DNA from 2 places in the Aeromicrobium senzhongii genome. Region 1 is predicted to be linked to the other one. Evidence: riboswitches for the same ligand, from Rfam matches in the RefSeq annotation. Region 1 holds a riboswitch; the other holds the start of a gene.
The links. A riboswitch is a leader RNA that binds a small molecule or an ion and turns the genes downstream of it on or off. The one in region 1 is predicted to bind S-adenosylmethionine.
Positions count from the first base shown of each region.

Region 2: another riboswitch for S-adenosylmethionine. It lies ahead of H9L21_RS11225 (hypothetical protein); the one in region 1 lies ahead of thrC (threonine synthase).

Region 1 is NZ_CP060587.1:2,677,267-2,680,472, forward strand. Features, by position in the region: gene groL (chaperonin GroEL) at 1-85, opposite strand, end outside; gene H9L21_RS13180 (cold-shock protein) at 191-394, opposite strand; gene H9L21_RS13185 (MoaD/ThiS family protein) at 494-772, opposite strand; gene thrC (threonine synthase) at 809-2,080, opposite strand; SAM riboswitch class I at 2,089-2,201, opposite strand; gene otsB (trehalose-phosphatase) at 2,291-3,064, opposite strand; gene H9L21_RS13200 (LytR C-terminal domain-containing protein) at 3,092-3,206, opposite strand, start outside.
Region 2 is NZ_CP060587.1:2,251,172-2,254,377, forward strand. Features, by position in the region: gene H9L21_RS11220 (heavy metal translocating P-type ATPase) at 1-839, opposite strand, end outside; SAM riboswitch class IV at 971-1,085, shown strand; gene H9L21_RS11225 (hypothetical protein) at 1,113-1,394, shown strand; gene H9L21_RS11230 (hypothetical protein) at 1,493-3,206, opposite strand, start outside.

The DNA.
Region 1 (3,206 bases):
TGACCTTCACGGCGTCGGCGAGCTGGTTCATGCCGCGCTCGAGCCCGCGCCGGGCTTCTTCGTTGAATGCGATGGACTTAGCCATGGGTGCGTGTCTCCGACAATGGGTAGAAGTGGATCTAGCACTCTCACTATACGAGTGCTAATCACCACAACTCAAGCCACCCCGCACCGGGGCCGATCCAGCCCGTCAGTGCTGAGGCTGCACGTTCTCGGCCTCGCGTCCCTTCGGGCCGTCGACGACCTCGAGTTCGACGGTCTGACCGTCCTCGAGGGTCTTGAAGCCGTTGATCGCGATCTTCGACCAGTGGACGAACACGTCGTCCTGGCCGTCGACGGCGATGAAGCCGTACCCCTTGTCGGAGTTGAACCACTTGACGGTGCCATGCACCATGTGACCACCTGTTCTGCGCGAAAAGGCCCGCGGCCGGACCCACCTCCAGCGTATCGCCAGCCGTGGCCGCAGCGTGAATCGGATCCGGCGATCGGTGGCTCAGCAGCCGCCGGCGACCGCCGGGATGATCGAGATCTGCGTGCCGTCGACCGTGCGGGTGTCGAGACCGTCGGCGAAACGGACATCCTCCTCCGCCACGTACACGTTCACGAACCGGCGCAACTTGCCGTCCTCGTCGACGATCCGCGCCCGGATGCCGGGGTAGGTCGCCTCGAGCGACTCGATCACGGCGCTGAGGTTCTCGCCCTCGGCGCTGACCTGGGACTCGTCGTTCGTGTAGCTGCGCAAGATGGTGGGGATACGGACGGACACGGCCATGGGGTGCTCCTCAGAAGAAGGGGTGGGTCGGACGGATCAGGCGATGCCGGCCGCGGTGAAGGCGTCGTAGGTGGGGGCGATGGTCGCTCGCGGACCGACCGAGCCGGCGACGGCGTCGAGCGTCTTGAGGCCGTGGCCGGTGTTGATCACGACGGTCTCGAGCGACGGGTCGAGCTGCCCGGTCTCGACGAGCTTCTTCAACACGGCCACCGTGGTGCCGCCGGCGGTCTCGGTGAAGATCCCCTCCGTGCGCGCCAGCAGGACGATCGCGTCGCGGATCTGCTCGTCGTCGACCTCCTCGACGGCGCCCTGGGTGGCTCGCGCGATGTCGAGCACGTAGACGCCGTCGGCGGGGTTGCCGATCGCCAGCGACTTGGCGATCGTGTCGGGCTTGACCGGGCGGATCGCGTCGACGCCATCCTTGAAGGCGGTCGCGACGGGATTGCAGCCCCGGGCCTGCGCGCCGAAGATCCGGCAGGGCTTGTCCTCGACCAGCCCGAGCTCGACGAGCTCCCGGAAGGCCTTGTGCACCTTGGTCAGCTGCGAGCCCGACGCGACCGGGATGACCACCTGGTCCGGGAGTCGCCAGCCCAGCTGCTCGGCGATCTCGTAGCCGAGGGTCTTGGAGCCCTCGGCGTAGAACGGGCGGACGTTCACGTTGACGAACGCCCAGCCCGGGTCCTCACCGGCGATCTCACTGGCGAGCTTGTTGACGTCGTCGTACGTGCCGTCGACGGCCACGAGGTTGTCGGTGAAGATCGCCGAGTTGACCTGCTTGGGCGTCTCGAGGTCGCTCGGGATGAACACGACGGTGCGGATGCCGGCGCGGGCCCCGGCCGCGGCGACCGCGTTCGCCAGGTTGCCGGTGGACGGGCAGGCGAAGACCTTGCTGCCGAACTCGCGCGCGGCACTCAGCGCACAGGCCACGACGCGGTCCTTGAAGGAGTTGGTCGGGTTGGTGCTGTCGTCCTTGACCCACAGTCGCGTCAGGCCCAGCTCGGCGGCGAGGTTGCGCGCGTCGAGCAGCCGGGTGAAGCCGGGCTCGAGGTTGGGGCTGGTCTCGATGTCGTCCGGCACGGGCAGCAGCGCCTTGTAGCGCCAGATGTTCGCGGGCCCGGCCTCGATCTGCTCGCGGGTGACGGTGCCGAACTCGTAGCCGATCTCGAGCGGACCGAAGCACTCGTAACAGGCGTAGTGCGGGCCGAGCTCGCGCGTCGCTCCGCACTCGCGGCACTTCAGGCACGTCGCCTTGCCGAAGGCGCCCTCACGCAGGGGGGTGGTGGTCTGGTCCGGGGTCGTGACGCTCACGAAGGCTCCATTCATCTCTCCGGGCCGGCGTTCGGCCACGGACGGAATTAGCACCTGGCCGGTGATCGGCTGGTTGCTGGGGCTTCGTCGGGCCGTGTCCCTCTGCCCCTCGGGATGAGTGGGTTCAGCGTAGGACGGCGTCTCACGATACGTCTACTGCGTCCAAGTGATGAGACGGACGCCGTGAGGTGCAGCAGGTGCGGTGACCAGTCAGGCCGGCACGAGGGAGTCGGCCAACTCGCTCAGCCACGTCGCGACGGCGTCGGGGCCGTCGAGGACGACGTCCGCGAGCGGCACCAGCGCATCCTGCTCGGCCGAGGCCGAGCACACGAGCGTGACGTCGATGCCGTCGGCGCGCAGCGCGAGTCCCTCCTCGAAGGCGGGGAGGTCGCCGAGGTCGTCACCGGCGTACATGACGATGTGGGGCTGCGTCGGCTCGATCGCCCGGCGCAGCGCCTGGCCCTTGTCCGAGCCCGACGCACGCAACTCGATGACCTGGCGGCCCGGCTCGAGGTGCAGACCGACCTCGGCGGCGAGCGCCTCGATCTGGGGTCGCAACTCGTCGAGCAGACCCGGGGCGACCCCGCGGGTGTGCAGCGCGATGGCCAGTCCCTTGTCCTCGACGCGGATCCGCGAGGCGCCATGGTCCTCGAGCCACTGCGGCAGGCAGTCGGCGAGGTCGGAGACGCCCTGCGGGCGGCTGGGGCGGCGGACCTGGCCGGTGGCCGCGTCCCAGCGCTCGGCTCCGTACTGCCCGAAGACGACGAGGTGCTCCAGACCGGGGCCCTCCTCGAACCGGCCGAGTCGGCGGACCTGGTCGACCGGGCGCCCGGTGATGATCACGATCGCGCCCAGCACGGGCCCGAGACGACGCAGGGCGTCCAGCGACTTCGGGTGGATGTACGCCGCCTCCGGGTCCTCCACGATCGGAGCGAGTGTTCCGTCGAAGTCGAGGGCCAGCAGCATCTGCCCCGGGTCGGTCATGTCCCCATTATGGCGCGGCACGAAAGCTCACCGGGGGCTGGCCAGCACGACGGTGAGCGACGACGAGGACATGTTCGCGGTGGCGGGCATGAGCCGGACGATGCCCAGGTCCTGACCCAGCAGCGCGGCCTCGGCCTGCTGT
Region 2 (3,206 bases), 430 kb from region 1:
GCCGCGATCAGCAGCGGGCACGGGGTGGCGACGACGAGCACCTCGGCGAAGCGGACGGGATCGCCCGAGAGCCACCAGGCGAGGCCGCCGATCAGGTACGCGACGATCGTGAACGGCACGGCGTAGCGGTCGGCCAGCCGCACCATCGGCGCGCGAGACTCGGAGGCTTCCCGCACCAGGGAAAGAATGCGGGAGTACTGCGAGTCCTGGGCGGTCGCCGTCGCCTCGAGCACCACGGCGCGTTGGCCGTTGAGCACGCCGGAGAGGATCTCGTCGCCGGTCCGCCGGCTGACGGGAAGCGGCTCGCCGGTCAGCGACGACTCGTCGAAGCCGGCCTCGATCGCCCGCCCGTCCGAGTCGGTGGAGAGGATGCCGTCGACGGGCACCACCTCGGCAGGCCGCACCAGCAGCCGATCGCCGACGGAGATGCTCTCCATCGCGACGTCGCGCGGCGTGCCGTCGGGCAACAGCAGGTGGGCGACCTGCGGCGCGCGTTCCAGGAGAGCCGACAGACTCCGCTTCGCCCGCCCGGCCGCGTAGTCCTCGAGTGCCTCGCCGCCGGTGAGCATCAGGCACACGACCAGCGCTGCGAGGTACTCCCCGACGAGCAGGGTCGAGGCGATGGCCGTCACGGCCAGGATGTCGATGCCCCAGTGCCCGTGCAGGAGGTCCTTGACCATCCCGATCGAGACCTTGACCAGGACGACTGCGCCGAACACCGAGGCCAGCCACTGGGCGGCGTCAGGGGCTCCGAAGAGCTCGAGTGCCAGGGTGCCTGCCAATGCCGCCAGAGTGGCGACCACCCACGGATGAGCCTTGGCCAACTCCCAGGTCCTCATGCTTGTCGCCTCGCCCCCGCGCGTTCTCGGATCGGATCACCCAACATTCCAGCAGATCCACGCATCGCGGCGGTCGCCGGTCAGTTCCAAAAGGGATATTTGTCGGCGCATCTGCGTAGGTTTCCACCCGAGGTCAAGAGAGCCACCCACGCCTCCGGACAGTGGTGGCCGGCAACCGCGTCGCCCGACACGGTGCCCTCCGGAGAAGACCAGGGCCGTCCCGACCGGGACGACCAAGTCGGGCACATCCGTGCCCTCGAGAGAGGAGCCACAATGGCCGAACACCGCACCCGCGACGAACTGAACGAGTTGTTGCGCCACGCGCACTTCATCGCCGTCGGCAAGGGGCACACCGCGAGGTACGTCGAGAAGAACTACCCCGGCTGGCACTGGAACGAGCTGATCGCGATCCTTCGCATCGGCGGGGTGCTGCACAAGGACGAGAACGAGCGACTCCGGTGCGACCCGAAGGTCATCAGCATCCGGTTCGGACGTGGCTCGACGTTCCACGTCGAGTGGGACTGGATGATCCCGGATCGTCCGAGGCCCAGCTGACCCCGTGGCCGGTGCGTTCGACGCCGTCCTTCAAGTCGACCGAGGATGGAACGCGCGGCGCCCATCGCGACGTCCGTCGAACGGCATTCGGCGAAGGCTCAGGATGACAACTCGAGGATCCGCGCGCCGAGCGCCACGAGGTCCGGGTGGAGGTTTGCGGATCGAGCAGCTCGCATCGTCGCCATCTCGATGGCTTCGTCTACCAAATGGGCGTCGTCGGGTAGGAAACCCTTTCCTCGCAGCCACTTCTTGATGTTCCTCGGCGGCTGAGGAGCGGCGTCCCTTCGCCACTGGTCCAGGAGTCTGTCCCAACTCTCATCCTCACTCAGTACCGATGCCGGCTCGAGGTAGCAGATGATGTCCGGCTGGGACAGGCCGAAGAACTCGACACGGTCGAGGATCCCCAGCTCGACTGCACGCAGGGCGAACTGATGGATGAAGAGGAACGAGTCATTGGAATTGCCGAGTGAGCGGAGTTCCGCCAATACAGCAGCGCGGCTCTCCGGGTTCCCCCCTGCGACGGCCTCTTGAAGGCGTCCGAACACGTCTGTGACCAGTTCATGGTCGAGTTCGTCCAGGACGACGAGAAGCTTCGCATCGGAGTAGTCGATCAATGCCCTCGCCTCGGCAAGAGACCGAAGGCGGGTCCCGCCGTGCATCGGCAGGATCACGGCTGATCCGGAACTCAGCTCATCACTGAGGCAACCGTTGAGAACCCATTCATCGTGGATACCCTCCACGACCACCGTGACTCGAGACAGGGACCATAGATCGCCCACGTTGAGCCCGAGCCCGTCGGCCGTCGCTCGGGCAACTGTCCCGTCCGCCATGTTCAGTCGTACGGGACGCGTCACCATCGCATTCGCGCTGTCACGAGTGACGAAGCTCACCGACACGTGCGGAGACCGGAGGAGCGCCGGCGAATGCGTCGCCACCAACGCACTCGCGCCGACGTCTCGGCACATATTGTCCAATGCGGTGCCCAGGTTGGCCTCCATCGACCGGTGCAGGCCGGCCTCCGGCTCGTCACACACCAGGAGTACGGGAGTGTGACCGAATTCCTTACCGTGAGGCGGTCGGGGTCGCAGGTCCGATTGCAAGCCATCCATGTACTCGGCTAATTCTGTCGCGAAGAACGCCCAGCGCCGTTGCGCATGGGAGGCAACGGTCAAGGCGTGACCCGCCATAGTCCACCGCGCAAGGCGCCCGCTGAACCAATCGCTCGGCTCACCCCAGGCGAACGCCAACTCGAGGTCCTCCGGGAGTAGACGGTGCAACAGCGTGTTGGCACCATCGACGTACGTGTTGAAGGCATCGAGCAGATCCGGATCGATGTCGGTGGTTCCCCAGTCGAGAAGTTCACCTGTAGCGATCACGTCCTTCAACCAGTCGATGAGCTCACGCGCTCGCTCATCCATCCGGTCTGGTGAACTCACAAGATCGCCGGCGAGGTGAACCAATGAGGCGTCGACTTCGCCCAGATCGATGTCGACGGGAACCGGCAACTCCGAAGAAGGTTCCTCGATGACCGAATCAAGGGAAGACGCAGCGAGGTAGCTCGCGTCGAAGAGCTTTTGATCCGGTGAGATCGGCCGACCCGATCGCACGAGGGATGCCTCGTGCCGCCAGGCTTCCCGTTCCTCCCTGAGCGCGCGGCGCGCGTCCGGGTTGGACATCGGACACGCCAGTTTCGCCCGCCACTTACCCCGCCCCATGGCGCGCAGGGTTAACGTGCGAGCACGCACAGCCATCTCGACGAGGTCCTTGTGCGGCGCATACACCGATCCCAGATCCTGCCTCGTATGACCGGGA